4 regions of the Kitasatospora sp. NPDC058965 genome follow, and region 1 is predicted to be linked to each of the others. Evidence: riboswitches for the same ligand, from Rfam matches in the RefSeq annotation. Region 1 holds a riboswitch; each other region holds the start of a gene.

Region 1 (3,711 bases):
GTGAACGCCAGGTCGGACGACCGCCCGGCGAGCCGGTAGGGCTCGCCGCGGTGCGCGAGGGCGGCCACGACCGGCTGGCCCTGCGGCGGGCGCGGGGTGATGGACGGCCCGCGCACGCTGAACCGGCTGCCCTCGAAGTCGATGTAGTGGAGCTTGGCGCGGTCGACGAAGCGGCCGGTGGCCACGTCGCGGATCTCGGCGTCGTCCTCCCAACTGTCCCAGAGCCGGCGCAGCACCTCGACGTAGTCCTCCGCCTCGCCGAACAGCTCCCGGAGGACCGCCAGCCCCGCCGGGGAGTCGAAGTCCTCGACCCGCAGGCGCGGCGGCGCCGCACGCCGGCCGAAGTGCGCGGCCTCGTCGGTCCGCCCGGACACCTTCACCCGCAGGCCTGCCCGCCCGCCGCTGACGTAGTCGAGCGTGGCGACGGCCTTGGAGAGGTGGAACGGCTCGGTGTGGGTGACCACCGCGGTCGGCACCAGGCCGATGTGGCGGGTCAGCGGCGCGATCCGGGCGGCGATCAGCACGGCGTCGAGCCGGCCGCGCACCTGGTCGGTCCGCTCGTCCGGCTCGAACGGGTCGGCGGACTGCAGGGAGAGGGAGTCCTCGAAGGTCACCAGGTCCAGCAGGCCGCGCTCGGCCTCGGCCACCAGGTCGGCCCAGTAGCGGGCGGTGAGCAGGTCGGCCGGGCGGGCACCGGGCTCGCGCCAGGCCGCGGGGTGCCAGCCGGCGCCCTCCAGCGCGACGGCCAGATGCAGTGGTGCAGGGGACTGGGGCATGGGAAGGGACCACTTCCTGGGGCAGGGGAGGGACGGGTGCGCGGCACGGGCGCGTGCGGCCCGCGGCAGGTGGACTCGGTCGGCGAACGCGGTGCGTGGACGCGGCGGTCGGCGCCGGGCTACGGCTTTGGGCTACGGCGCCGGGCAAGCCGGTGCCGTCGCCCGGTGACGCGGGAGCGAGGGGCACCGGACCGATGGGTGCAGGGGCAGCCGGCGCGCGAGCGGAAGGACTGGGGGAGGCGGGCGCCGGACGGAGGGCGCGGTGCGGCGACCCGGGTCAGGCGACGGCGTGCTTGAGCGCCGGACAGAGCGCGGTGGTCACGCGCTGCAGGTCGATGTGGAGCCGCGCGGACGTCGTGGTGACGCGGCAGCGCGCCTTGACGGTGACGACCGCGGGCTTCCTGCGGGTCTGCCGCACTGCCGTCACCTCCGTTCCGTTCGGGCCTGTTGCTGACACTCGTGACCTTGCTGCACCGTAACCCGGGCCCGGCGTCCGGCACAATCCCGTCGAAAGAACGGTGAACAGGGGCCACTTGACGAGCCCTCGGTGATCGTGACCGTCGTCTCACGCCCTGATCGTCCGTTGACAGCCGTCGCGGACCGCACCTACCTTGGCCGCCAGAACGGTCATGAGCGTCAGCGACGAGCCCCGGCTTGCTGACCGGCAACCCTCCTGCGCGGCGGGGTGCCCCGGGTGAGGACCAGACCGGAATTCGGTAAGCGCGAGGCCCCACGGGGCGGGAACGGCGAGGGTGACGGCGATGCACGCAGCTCCGGGGACGGCCGCACAGCGGCACCGCGGCCGCGCTGCGGCGTTCCTGGACCGGCCGGTCGACCTGCTCCGCGTCAGCAGTGCCCAATGTACGACCTCCAGCAGCGCCTGCTGTCCGAGCTGACGGCTGCCTGACGCACGCCCGCCGCGGCGTGCCCCTCCATCAACCCTCCCGCGACGCCGTGTGCTTCCGCACACCGGGCCGCGGGGTCCCCGTCCCGCCGTGTGCGCGCCCACCTTGCCGGTGCGGCGCCCGCACCGGCATTCGCTGGAGTCTGCGCATGAGCGAGTCCCTCGCCCCCGCCGCGCCGCCGAGCGCGACCGGCCGTCCGCCCCAGGCGGACCCCTCTCTGCCTCAACCTCCCCTTCCCTCAAGCGAGTCCAAGGCGAAAGCCGGCCCGCCCGCGGCGCAGGTCGGTCCGCCGGCGGCGCAGGTCGGTCCGCCGGCGGCGCAGCGGGTGGTGCCGCTGCGCCACCCCGGCCGTTGGATCACCAGCGCCGTCGCCCTGGTCCTGCTCGCCCAACTCGTCCACGGGCTGGCGACCAACCCCTTCTACCAGTGGGACCGCTTCCAGTACTGGTTCGTCCGGCCGGTCATCGCCGACGGCCTGGCCGTCACCCTGGAAGTGACCGCCTTCAGCGCCGTGCTCGGCCTGGCTGGCGGAATCCTCCTCGCGCTGGCCCGGCTCTCCCGCAACCCGGTGCTGCGCGCGCTCAGTTGGGCCTACGTGTGGCTGTTCCGCTCCGTTCCCCTGATCGTGGTTCTGCTGTTCCTCTACAACTTCAGCGCGCTGTACCGCACGTTGAGCCTCGGCGTGCCGTTCGGGCCGGCCTTCTGGCACGTCCAGGAGTCGAAGCTGGCCACCGACCTCGTGATCGCGGTCGTCGGACTCAGCCTCAACGAAGCCGCCTACGCCGCCGAAGTGGTCCGGGCCGGCCTGCTCGCCGTCGACCAGGGCCAGCACGAGGCGGCCGCCGCCCTGGGACTGCCGAGGCGCTACCAGTTCACCCGGATCGTCTTCCCGCAGGCGCTGCGCGCGATCGTCCCGTCCTACGTCAACCAGCTGATCGGCCTGGTCAAGAGCACCTCGCTGGTCTTCTACGTCTCGCTGCTCGACCTGTTCGGCTCCGTCCAGAGCATGGGCAGCACCTATCCCGGCGACATCGTGCCGCTGCTCCTGGTCGCGACCGTCTGGTACGTGATCCTCACCAGCGTGGTCTCGGTGGTCCAGTTCTACGTCGAGCGCCACTACGCGCGCGGTGCGCTGCGCACCCTCCCGCCCACCCCGCTGCAGCAGGTGCGCCTCGCCCTCGCCGCGCTGCGGGCGCGCATTCGGAAGGAGATCGCGGTATGAGCACGCTGAACGCCGCCGAGCCGGTGGCGCCGGTCCCGGGTGCGGAGACCGCCGCCGCGGTCGAAGTCCGCGACGTGCACAAGCGGTTCGGGGCCCACCGGGTCCTCGACGGCATCGATCTGACGGTCGCCGCCGGGCAGGTGACCGTCGTCATCGGCCCGTCCGGCTCCGGCAAGTCCACCCTGCTCCGGGTGATCAACCACCTGGAGAAGCCGGAGCGGGGGCAGGTCAGCCTGGGCGGCGAGCTGATCGGGGTCCGCCGGCACCGCGGCCGGCTCCGTGAACTGAGCGAGCGTCAGATCCTGCTCCAACGCGGCCGGATCGGGTTCGTCTTCCAGCAGTTCAACCTCTTCCCGCACCTGACCGTGCTCGACAACGTGGCGGCCGCGCCGGTGGCCACCGGACGGCTGCGCAGGCCGGAGGCGCAGCAGCTGGCGCGAACCCTGCTCGGCCGGGTGGGGCTGGGCGACCGGACCGCCGCCTACCCGCGCCAACTGTCGGGCGGGCAGCAGCAGCGCGTGGCGATCGCCCGCGCGCTGGCGCTGCGGCCGAGCGTCATCCTCTTCGACGAGCCCACCTCGGCCCTCGACCCCGAACTGGTCGGTGAGGTGCTGGCGGTCATCAAGGACCTCGCCACCGGCGGCACCACCCTGGTCATCGTCACCCACGAGATCGGCTTCGCCCGCGAGGTCGCCGACCACGTCGTCTTCATGGACGGCGGTCGGATCCTCGAACAGGGTTCGCCCGAGCAGGTGTTGGACCAGCCGCAGCACCCGCGCACCCGGGAGTTCCTGAGCCGGGTCCTCTG
Region 2 (3,711 bases), on a different contig from region 1:
GGGCTCAGCCGAGGCCGGCGGCGCGGAACGAGTCCAGGGTGGGCCGGATGGTCGCGCTGAAGCCGGCGTCGGCCACCGCGTCGAGGGTCTTCAGACCGTCACCGGTGTTGATCGCCACGGTCTCCTTCGACGGGTCCAGCACACCGTTCTCGACCAACTTCTTGAGCACGCCGACGGTCACGCCGCCGGCCGTCTCGGCGAAGATGCCCTCGGTGCGGGCCAGCAGCTTGATCGCGGCCACCACCTCGGCGTCGGTGACGTCCTCCACCGCGCCGCCGGTGCGCCGGGCGATGTCCAGCACGTACGGGCCGTCGGCCGGGTTGCCGATCGCCAGCGACTTGGCGATGGTGTCCGGCTTGACCGGGCGGATCACGTCGTGGCCGGCCTTGAACGCGGTGGAGACCGGCGAGCAGCCGGCCGCCTGGGCACCGAAGACCCTGTACGGGCGGTCCTCGACCAGGCCGAGCTTGATCAGCTCCTGCAGACCCTTGTCGATCTTGGTGAGCTGGGAGCCCGAGGCGATCGGGATGACGATCTGCTCCGGCAGCCGCCAGCCGAGCTGTTCGCAGATCTCGAAGGCCAGCGTCTTGGAGCCCTCGCCGTAGTACGGCCGCAGGTTGACGTTGACGAAGCCCCAGCCCTCGCCGCTCGGGTCGCCGATCAGCTCCGAGCAGAACCGGTTCACGTCGTCGTAGTTGCCCTCGATGCCGACCAGCTCGCCGCCGTAGACCCCGGCCATCACGACCTTCGCCTGCTCCAGGTCGTGCGGGATGAAGACGCAGGAGCGGAAGCCCGCGCGGGCCGCGGCCGCGCCCACCGCGCCGGCCAGGTTGCCGGTCGACGAGCAGGACAGCGTGGTGAAGCCGAACACCCGGGCCGCCTCGATGGCGCAGGCCACCACGCGGTCCTTGAACGAGTGGGTCGGGTTGCCCGAGTCGTCCTTGATGTGCAGCTGGGCGGTGAAGCCGAGCTCACGGCCCAGGTTGTCGGCCTTGACCAGCGGGGTCCAGCCGGGGTTCAGGTTGGGCTTGGTGGCCACGTCGGCCGGCACCGGCAGCAGCGGCGCGTAGCGCCAGATCGAGGCGGGACCGGCCTCGATCCGCTTGCGCAGCTCCTCGGGGTCGTAGCCGCTGTAGTCGTAGGAGATCTCCAGCGGACCGAAGCACTCGAGGCAGGCGAAGTTCGGACCGAGCGGGAACTTGGTGCCGCACTCACGACAGGACAGCCGGGCGGCGGGGCCGAGGTCGACGGACGGCTCGACAGGGGTAGCGGTAGCCATGATGGCGGAGGCCTCTCTCCTCATCTTCCCCGTGACGCGGGCGCGCCACAGGACGGAATTGGCACCTGTCCCGCCGGGGCCTGCTACAGGCCGGCCAGGAAGGTTGCCGGGACGTCAACGGGCCGTTCCCTCAGTCCCTCTGGATGAGCTCTGTGAAGTTGTGGTCCTGCGCTCTGGCCGACCCCGCTGTGCGAAGGTCGGAACGCAGTACGAAGACTGTAACGGAAGGGCGGGCGACTGAGCCCGACCGTCCGAGGTGCGAGACGAGCCATACGAGGAGTGAGACTTTGCCTGCCGAGCTTCCCCCAGCCCTCGGCCGGGGGCGCCCCCAGGAGGACGCGCTGCTGCCGGAGGCCTCCGACTGGCTGCGCCGGCGGTCCTGGACCGCGGCCGACCGGCCCGCCGAGCAGTTGCTGGCCGCCAAGCGCGCGGCGGGCGCGGCCGGCACGGTCAGCGTGGTGCTGCCGGCGCTGGACGAGGAGTCCACGGTGGGCGGCATCGTCGAGGTGATCCGGCGCGAGCTGATGGAGCGGCTGCCGCTGGTGGACGAGCTGGTGGTGGTCGACTCCGGCTCGGTGGACCGGACCGCCGAGGTGGCGGCCGCGGCCGGCGCCCGGGTGGTGCACCGGGACGCGATCCTGCCGCGGCTGGCACCGGTGCCCGGCAAGGGCGAGGTGCTGTGGCGCTCGCTGCTGGTGACCGGCGGCGCGATCGTCTGCTTCATCGACGCCGACCTGCGCGAGTTCGACCCGGCCTTCGTCTCCGGGATCGTCGGCCCGCTGCTCACCGATCCCGGGCTGCAGCTGGTCAAGGCGATGTACGACCGGCCGCTGGAGGCCGGCGGCGCGGTGGTGGCGGCCGGCGGCGGCCGGGTGACCGAGCTGGTGGCCCGGCCGCTGCTCAACCTGCACTGGCCGCTGCTGGCCGGCTTCGTGCAGCCCCTGGGCGGCGAGTACGCGGCCCGCCGCTCGCTGCTGGAGCGGCTGCACTTCCCCACCGGCTACGGGGTGGAGCTGGGCCTGCTGGTGGACGCGCTGGAGCTGGTCGGGCTGGACGCGCTGGCCCAGGTCGACGTGGGGGTGCGCCACCACCGGCACCAGGACAGCCAGGCACTGGGCCGGATGGCCGCCACCATCTACCGCACCGCGCTGGAACGGCTGGACCGGACCCACCGCCTCAAGGCCGCCGACGACCTGGCCCGCCCGGTGCTCACCCAGTTCGACCGGGACCCGGGAACCGGCGGTTTCCGGCCCCGCAGCCACGCGGTGGCGGCCACCGAGCGGCCCCCGATGATCGACCTGCCGGAGTACTCGACTTCTCGCGCCGGGTTTGCCGCCGGAGATCCCCGGCAAGGTTGAGAGCATGGCCGATCTCACGACCGCGCGCGTCCTGGTGGCCTCCAACCGGGGGCCGGTCTCGTTCAGCAGCGGCCCGGACGGTGCGCTGACCCTGCGCCGCGGGGGCGGCGGGCTGGTCTCGGGGCTCTCCGCGATCGACGACCCGCACGCGGTCTGGGTCTGCGCCGCACTCGGCGACGCCGACCGCGAGGCCGTCCGGCGCTCGCCCCAGGGCCGGCTGGACCGCGGCGGCTTCGACGTCGGCGGGCAGGCCGTGCGGATGCTGGACATCGACCCCGAGGTCTTCGACCAGGCCTACAACGGGGTGGCCAACTCCACCCTGTGGTTCCTGCACCACATGCTCTACAACACCCCGACCGACCCGGCCTTCGACGCCGCGGCCGCGCAGCGCTGGCAGGGCTTCACCGCCTACAACCGGGCCTTCGCCGAGGCGCTGGCCGCCGAGGCCGCGCCGGGCGCCGCGGTGCTGGTGCAGGACTACCACCTGACCCTGGTCCCGGCGCTGCTGCGCGAGCTCCGGCCGGATCTGCGGATCAGCTACTTCCTGCACATCCCGTGGGCCCCGGTGGACTACTTCCGGCTGCTGCCCGACGAGCAGGCCCGCGCGGTGCTCACCGGCGTGCTGGGTGCCGACCGGGCCGGTTTCCACACCCGCCGCTGGGCGCTGGCCTTCGCCGACTGCTGCGCCGACGTGCTGGGCGCCGAGGTGGACCGCGACGCGCTGACGGTCGCCTTCGACGGCCGCCGCACCCGGCTCGGCGTGCACAGCCTGGGCGCGGACGGCGAGTTCCTGCGCGAGCGGGCGCACCGGGCGGACGTGGACGAGCGGTTGGCGGCGCTGCGGGCCGCGGTCGGGCCGCGGCGCACCGTCGTCCGGGTGGACCGCACCGAACTGAGCAAGAACATCGTCCGCGGCCTGCTCGCCTACCGGCACCTGCTGCGCAGCCGGCCGCAGTGGCGCGGCGAGGTGGTGCACGTCGCCTTCGCCTACCCGTCCCGGCAGGACCTGGCGGAGTACCGCGAGTACACCGCGGCGGTGCGCCGGATCAGCGAGGAGATCAACGCCGAGTTCGC
Region 3 (3,711 bases), on a different contig from region 1:
GACCGGCGGCTACGACCTGGTGGCCATGGTGCGGGTGCGCCGGCACGAGGACCTGGCGGACGTGATCCCCGGCCGGCTCAACAAGGTCCCCGGGGTCGCGCACACCGAGACCCAGATCGCCTTCCGCACCTACTCCCAGCACGACCTGGAGACCGCCTTCGCGATCGGCCTCGAAGGCTGAACCCGGCGCTGACGCCGGCTCAGCGCCGGGTGTCCGCCACGCAGCGCCCGCCCTCGTTGCGGTAGTTCCAGCGCGCGCCCGAGGTGGTCAGCTCGCGCACCGCGGCCAGGAACCGCTCCACGTGCTCCTCGGGGGTGCCGGCGCCGAAGCTGACCCGGATCGCGTTCAGGCTGCGCTCGCCCGGCAGCGAGGGCTCCGGCGCGCCGCACTGGGTCGGCTGGCGGTCCTGGCTGCCGAGCAGGGTCCGCACCAGCGGGTGCGCGCAGAACAGCCCGTCCCGCACGCCGATCCCGTACTCCGCCGAGAGCGCCGCCGCGAAGTGCGAGCTGTTCCAGCCGCGCACCACGAACGAGAGCACCCCGACCCGGGGCGCGTAGCCGCCGAACAGGTTGAGCACGGTCACCTCGGGGATCTCGGCCAGCCCGGCCTCCAGCCGCTCGACCAGTGCCTGCTCACGGCGCTCCAGCTGGTCGAAGCCGGCCTCGGTCAGCGCCCGGCAGGCGGCGGCGATCGCGTAGGCGCCGATCACGTTGGGCGAGCCGGCCTCGTGCCGGGCCGGGCCCGACTGCCACTCGACCGCGATCGACCCGTTGGGCTCGCGGGCCACGGTCCGCGAGGCCCCGCCGCCGGCCAGGTAGGGCTCGGCCGCGTCCAGCCAGTCCGCCCGCCCGGCCAGCACGCCGGCGCCGAACGGGGCGTAGAGCTTGTGGCCGGAGAAGGCGATCCAGTCCACGTCCAGCTCGCGCACCGAGACCCGGTGGTGCGGGGCCAGCTGCGCCGCGTCCAGCACCACCCGGGCGCCGCGCCGGTGCGCCACCTCGGTCAGCTCGGCCACCGGCCACAGCTCGCCGGTCACGTTGGAGGCGCCGGTGACGCAGAACAGGCGCGGGCCCGAGGAGTGCGCGGTCAGCGCCGCGTCGAGCGCGGCCACCGCCTCGGCGTGCGACCGCGGCGCCCGCAGGTACATCACCTCCAGGCCGGCGTGCTGCCAGGGCAGCAGCGAGGCGTGGTGCTCGGTCTCGAAGGCGAACACCCGGGTGCCCGCCGGCACCGCGCCGGCCAGCAGGTTGAGCGAGTCGGTGGTGGCCCGGGTGAAGACCACCTGGTCGTCCTCGCGCAGGTCCAGGAACTCGGCCACGGTGCGCCGGCTCTGCTCGAACAGGTCGGTGGAGAGCTGCGAGAGGTAGCCGGCGCCGCGGTGCACGCTGCCGTAGTAAGGGGCGTACGCCGCCACGTCGTCCCAGACCCGCTGCAGGGCCGGCGCGCTGGCCGCGTAGTCGAGGGCCGCGTAGCCGACCTTCTCGCCGGAGACCAGCGGCACCTGGACGTCGGAGCCGAGCACGGCGAGCGGGGCGCAGAGATCGAGAGAGGTCGACATGGCGGAACACTCCTTCTGGGGTCTGGACCCCGGGAGTGCGACATGCCGGTGGTCCGCGCTTGCCACACGGACTCGTCGCCGTCTGGCCCGGTCTTCACCCAGGGCACCCCGCCACGGACGGAGGGTTGCCGGACAGCAAGCTGGGGCTTGTCGCGCTGTCACTCATGACCTGGTGCAGACTCTATGCAGACGACTCTCCGACGGTCAAACACCGTCCCGCCATCCGGACGCAACGGCGACGGGGTCCGGCGGCCGCCGGACCCCGTCGCTGCTGACGGCGGATCAGCGCTGGGTCGCCTCGGACCAGCGCTTGAGCACGTCCCGGCCGGCGCCGGAGTCGATGGCGGCGGCGGTGCGGCGCATCGCGGCGGCCAGCTGCTCGACCAGCGGGGCCCCGGTCAGGTCCAGCGCGACCAGCGCGGCGGCCGAGTTGAGCACCACCGCGTCCCGCACCGGGCCCGGCTCGCCGGCCAGCAGGCGGTGCGCCACCTGGGCGTTGAACTCGGGGTCGCCGCCGCGCAGCGCCTCGATCGGGACCGGCTCGATGCCCAGCTCGCGCGGGTCGAGCACGGTCTCGGTCACCGCCCCGTCCCGCACCAGCCAGACCCGCGAGGTGGTGCAGACGGTCAGCTCGTCCAGCCCGTCGTCGCCGCGGAAGACCAGCGCGGTGGAGCCGCGCTCGGCCAGCACCCCGGCGATCAGCCCGGCCAGCCGGGTGTCGAAGCAGCCCACGGCGTGCGCGGTCACCCTGGCCGGGTTGGTCAGCGGGCCCAGGATGTTGAAGGCGGTGGGCACCCCGAGGTCGCGCCGGGGCGCGGCCGTGTGCCGCATCGCGGGGTGGAACTTGGCCGCGAAGCAGAAGGTGATGCCGGCCTCCTCGGCCACCTCGGCCACCCGGCGGGCGCTCAGGTCCAGCCGCACCCCGAGCCGCTCCAGCACGTCGGAGGAGCCGCTGGCCGAGGAGGCCGCCCGGTTGCCGTGCTTGACCACCTTGGCGCCGGCCGCGGCCGCCACGATCGCCGACATGGTGGAGATGTTGACCGTCTTGGCCCGGTCGCCGCCGGTCCCGACGATGTCCACCGCCGGGCCGGGGATGTCCAGCGGCTCGGCGTGCGCGTACATCGCCTCGACCAGGCCGGCGATCTCGTCGACCGTCTCGCCCTTGGCCCGCAGCGCGACCATGAAGCCGGCCACCTCCACCGGGCCGGCCTCGCCGCTCATGATCCGGTCCATCGCCCAGGCGGTCTGCGACCGGTCCAGGTCGGTGCCGTTCAGCAGGGCGGTCAGCAGGTCCGGCCAGGTGCGGACCGCCTGCGCGGGGTCCGGACCGCCGTTCGCAGGGTGCACGTTCACCATCGCCGGCTCCACGTCTGTATGCCTGTGTATAGGGACGCCGCCAGCCTAGCGAGCGCGAGCGGGCCGCCGTCCCGGGGACGGCGGCCCTTCTCTCCTGCTGAGACGTCGCGCTCCGCCGTCCGGCACCGCCGGTCTTGCGCAGCGGGACGGGCGGCCGGACGGACCCGGATCAGTGCGCCAGTGCCCGCCCGGCCAGCCGGCTGCGCAGCAGCGCGGCGACCGCCTCGGCGAGCGCCACCGGGTCCACCGGCTGCGAGATCGCCGCGTCCGCCCGGCTCCAGGCGGCCAGCCAGCTGTCCTGCGGACGGCCGATCAGCACCAGCACCGGCGGGCAGCCGTAGATCTCGTCCTTCACCTGCCGGGCCAGCCCGAGCCCGCCGGCCGGCACCGCCTCACCGTCGAAGACGCACAGGTCCACCCCGCCCTTCTCCAGTGCACGCAGCACCGCCGGCGTGGTCGCGCACTCCAGGAAGGTCAGTTCCGGCAGGTCCGCGGCCGGGCGGGTGCCCAGCGCCGACGTCACCTGCGCGCGGGTGTTGCGGTCGTCGCTGTAGACGAGGACGGTGAGCGTCTCGTCGCTGTGCTGCGTCATCGGCCCTGCTCCCAGAAGTCAGAGGAATGTGATCCGGACCACGTCCACCACCTCCGGATGCTACTCCCGATCACCCGTCCCGGTGAGCCTGCGGCACGATCTGCTCCCCTTCTTTCCCTTGCCCGTGCTGGCGCCCCGGTGCGGGCCGTCACCCTCCCGAGCGAGGGCGCGTCACCCCGGCCCCCCGATCCCCTCCTGACGGGC
Region 4 (3,711 bases), on a different contig from region 1:
TTGCCGCCGGTCAGCGCGTGCGCCGCCACCGCCGACCGGGCCGCGGCCGCCGCGCCGAACCGCTCCCGGAGCAGTTCGGCCACCACGGCGGTGGAGAGCACGTCCAGCCGCAGCTGGCGGTGGTGCGGCTGGCGGGCCAGCTCGACCTCGAAGAACGGGTTCGGCGGTGTCATGGTCTCGCGCGAGCTGAGCACGGTGAGCACGCCGATGCCGCGGGTGCGGCGGACCAGGTAGAGCAGGAATTCGAGCGACTCGGGGTCGGCGTCCTGCCGGTCGTCGACCGCGACCAGCACCGGCCCGGCCTCGGCCAGACCCCGGACCAGCGCGAACAGGCCCTCCAGGGTGGGCTGTCCGAGCCGGCCGGGTCCGCTGCCGCGGCTGCTCTCGGCGATCCCGCGGGCCAGCAGGAGTTCGGCCGCCGCGGCCTGCTCCGGGTCGAGCGCGGCGCTCTGCAGCAGCTGGCGGGCCAGCCCGAGCGGGAACTCGCGCTCCAGCGGCGACCCGGTGGCCAGCAGCACGGTGGCGCCGCGCTCGGCGGCCAGGTCGGTGAAGCGCAGCAGCAGGTCGCTGCGCCCGCTGCCCACCGACCCGTGCAGCGCGAGCACGGTGCCGGAGCCCGCCTCGGCGGCGTCCAGGGCCTGGCAGAGCCGGTGGTGGGCGGCCTCCCGCCCGGTGGGCAGCGGTCTGTGAACGGCGTGCGGGGCGCGCACGGGGGCGATGGACATCCGTACTCCTGGGGCGGGGCGCTGAGGGGTGGGCCGACGTCGGCCCCCTGCCGGAGCGCACGGGCGCGGGCGAGGGGCCGGAGGGGAGCTTGGCCCGCGCCGTACCGGCGCTGGCGGGCCTCGGACCTCAGCGACAGAGCGAACTGGCGCGCCGCAGCAGGTCGATGTCGAGCCTGGCGACCAGCCGCAGGTCCAACGCCCGCAGCCGACCCACCTCGTGCACCACGACCTTCTCCGTCCCCCGCCCGACCGGGCGCCACCTGCGCTTGCGACGTGCCACCACGCCGCCCGGCTTATCCCCGGGGCACCCCACCGCAGTGTGGGGGTTGCCGGTCAGCCGGCCGGGGCCTGCGGCTGACACTCTTCGCCACCGCCATCGTACGAACCGCCAGTTCGCCCCGTCAACGACCTGCCTGGCGGACCGTCAGCCGACGCGCGCCCGGCGGACCGTCAGCCGGCGGGCCTGCCCGGCGCGACGCCCTCCCCGCCGGGCCGACCTCGGGCCCGGTCAGGCCGCGGCCGCCGCCACGAAGGCGGCGACGGCCGGATCCGCGCGCTCGGCCGGCCAGGCGAGCACCACCCGGCTGGGCGGGTAGCCGGTCAGCGGGACGAAGGCGACGCCCTCGACGCGGTGGTGCCGGGCCGCGCCGGCGGGCAGCAGGCCGACCGCGCCCTGCCAGACCACGGCGTGCAGGCACTCGGCGACCGACCGGACCACGGGGCCGTCGGCCGGGTCCGGTGCGTCCTCCTCGGCCCCGGGCCCGTCCGGGTCCTCGGCGGCCCGGCCGGCCCGGCCCAGCCAGTAGCGCCGCCAGGCCGGGTCGGTGTCGGTCGACAGCCGCATCCACGGCCGGTCCGCGAGCTCGGCCACCGTGACCCGCTCGCGGCCGGCCAGCGGGTCGCCGGCCGGGACCGCCGCGACCACCGGCTCGCTCGCCAGCTGACGGACGGCCAGCCCCTCGGTGTCGAAGGGCAGCCGGGTCAGCGCGAGGTCGACGGTGCCGGCCCGCAGGCCCGCGGTCGGGTCGTTGATCCCGGTCTCCCGCAGCCGCACCGGCGTGTCCGGGTGGCTGCGCCGGAACGCCTCGGCGGTGCGCGGGCCGAGCCCGCGCCCGGCGCCGGCCACCGACCCCACCACGAGGGTGCGCCGCCCGCCCGTCTGCCGGACCCGTTCGCTCGCCCGCTCCGCCGCCGCCAGCAGCTCCCGCGCCTCGGCGAGCAGCACCGTCCCGGCCTCGGTCAGCCGGACGCCCTGGGTCGAGCGCTCGAACAGGCGGGTGCCCAGCGAGTCCTCCAGCTCGCGGATCCGCCGGCTCAGCGGCGGCTGCGACATGTGCAGCCGGGCCGCCGCACGGCCGAAGTGCAGTTCCTCGGCGACGGCCACGAAGTACCGCAGGCGGCGTAGGTCCATGCGCGGCACGATAGCCGCCCGGGCCGACCGGCCGTCACCCGCGGGGTGCCGGCGCTACCAGGGCACGGGGCCGGCCTCGTCGAAGAATCCGCCGGTCGGGCCGTCCGGGCCCAGCGTGGCCAGCCCGACCACGACCGCCGCGCCCTGCGCCGCGGTGCGGCTCATCGCGAAGCCGGCCCGCTGCAACTCCTTGGTCAGGTCGGTGTCGCACGGTCCGGGTGACACCGCGTTGACCAGGAACCCGGCGCCGCGCAGTTCCTTGGCGTACTGGACCGTCAGCGCGTTGAGCGCGGACTTGGAGGCCGGGTAGGCGGCGACCGCCGGCACCGGCGCGAGGTAGCTGTCCGGTGCGCTCTGGACGGCCAGCGACGCCATGCCGCTGGAGACGTTGACGATCCGCGGGGCCGCGCTCCGGTGCAGCAGCGGGAGCAGCGCGTTGGTGACGGTCAGCACGCCGAAGACGTTGGCCTCGAACACCGCGCGGACCACGTCGAGGTCGGCGGCGCTGGGCCGGTGCCCCGGGTCCTCGGCCGCGCCCGCGTTGTTGACCAGCACGTCCAGCCGCCCGAACCGGTCCTCGACCCACCCGGCCGCCCGCCGCACCGTCCCGGGGTCGGTGACGTCCAGCACCACCGGGTGCGCGTCGACCCCGGCGGCCGCCAACTCCTCGGCCGCGCCGCGCCCGCGCCCGGGGTCGCGGGCCCCCACCACCACCGTCATCCCGCGCTCGCCCAGCTGCCGGGCCACCTGGTACCCGATTCCCTTGTTCGCCCCGGTCACCAGTGCCACCGCACCGGCCGGGCCCGCCGTTTCGCTCATGCCGCCAGCCCACCACGCCCCGCACCGCACCGGCCAGGACCGAGTGGGCATCACGGCGACCGTTCCGGTATCGCCGCAGCGTGGCGCACGACCGGAGGTGGATCGTCCGAATCCCCGGATTCCCGGCCCCCGTTCCCGTAGTCTGTGGCCCGCCGTCGGACACGTGCGGGTGCCTCCGACGATGCGTCAGCACGGGGGCCCTTCTACGACATTGGAGTCACCATGACATCCGACCGCTACCACTGGGACCGCTCGCACCCGGGCCTGACGGCGCTGCGCGAGGCGATCGAGCCCGTGCGCCGGGAGGTGGTCGCCCATCCGGTCTACCGGGAACTGAACTCCCTGGAGCGGGTGCGGACGTTCCAGCAGAGCCACGTCTTCGCGGTCTGGGACTTCATGTCGCTGCTCAAGTGCCTGCAGCGGCAGTTGACCTGCGTGGACCTGCCGTGGGTGCCGAGCGGTCCGACGGCGAGCCGGCGGCTGATCAACGAGATCGTGCTGGTCGAGGAGAGCGACGAGCTCGGCGAGGGCTACATCAGCCACTTCGAGCTGTACCTGGACGGCATGCGGCGCGCCGGGGCCGACACCGCGCCGATGGAGCAGTTCCTGCAGCTGCTCGGCACCGGCAGCGGTGTCGCGCAGGCGGCGAAGGCGGCCGGGATCCCGGCCCCGGCGGCCGACTTCATGGCCGTCACCTGGGACGTGATCGACTCCTCCCCCGTGCACTGCCAGGCCGCCGCGTTCGCCTTCGGCCGC

What was found. A riboswitch is a leader RNA that binds a small molecule or an ion and turns the genes downstream of it on or off. The one in region 1 is predicted to bind S-adenosylmethionine.
Region 2: linked by a shared signal. The riboswitch ahead of thrC (threonine synthase) and the one ahead of ACFW1A_RS11600 (amino acid ABC transporter permease) in region 1 are both predicted to bind S-adenosylmethionine.
Region 3: linked by a shared signal. The riboswitch ahead of ACFW1A_RS17970 (aminotransferase class V-fold PLP-dependent enzyme) and the one ahead of ACFW1A_RS11600 (amino acid ABC transporter permease) in region 1 are both predicted to bind S-adenosylmethionine.
Region 4: linked by a shared signal. The riboswitch ahead of ACFW1A_RS35560 (AAA family ATPase) and the one ahead of ACFW1A_RS11600 (amino acid ABC transporter permease) in region 1 are both predicted to bind S-adenosylmethionine.

What each region holds. Positions count from the first base shown of each region.
Region 1 is NZ_JBHYKG010000051.1:1,122-4,832, reverse strand. Features, by position in the region: gene ACFW1A_RS11610 (LLM class flavin-dependent oxidoreductase) at 1-776, opposite strand, end outside; gene ACFW1A_RS11605 (putative leader peptide) at 1,054-1,194, opposite strand; SAM riboswitch class IV at 1,402-1,505, shown strand; gene ACFW1A_RS11600 (amino acid ABC transporter permease) at 1,830-2,903, shown strand; gene ACFW1A_RS11595 (amino acid ABC transporter ATP-binding protein) at 2,900-3,711, shown strand, end outside.
Region 2 is NZ_JBHYKG010000180.1:358-4,068, forward strand. Features, by position in the region: gene thrC (threonine synthase) at 5-1,279, opposite strand; SAM riboswitch class I at 1,297-1,429, opposite strand; gene ACFW1A_RS25995 (glucosyl-3-phosphoglycerate synthase) at 1,621-2,637, shown strand; gene ACFW1A_RS26000 (trehalose-6-phosphate synthase) at 2,642-3,711, shown strand, end outside.
Region 3 is NZ_JBHYKG010000096.1:10,881-14,591, forward strand. Features, by position in the region: gene ACFW1A_RS17965 (Lrp/AsnC family transcriptional regulator) at 1-181, shown strand, start outside; gene ACFW1A_RS17970 (aminotransferase class V-fold PLP-dependent enzyme) at 201-1,559, opposite strand; SAM riboswitch class IV at 1,610-1,729, opposite strand; gene trpD (anthranilate phosphoribosyltransferase) at 1,842-2,915, opposite strand; gene ACFW1A_RS17980 (hypothetical protein) at 3,085-3,507, opposite strand.
Region 4 is NZ_JBHYKG010000362.1:30-3,740, forward strand. Features, by position in the region: partial or broken gene ACFW1A_RS35560 (AAA family ATPase) at 1-725, opposite strand, end outside; SAM riboswitch class IV at 983-1,094, opposite strand; gene ACFW1A_RS35565 (LysR substrate-binding domain-containing protein) at 1,234-2,136, opposite strand; gene ACFW1A_RS35570 (SDR family NAD(P)-dependent oxidoreductase) at 2,191-2,955, opposite strand; gene ACFW1A_RS35575 (DUF3050 domain-containing protein) at 3,178-3,711, shown strand, end outside.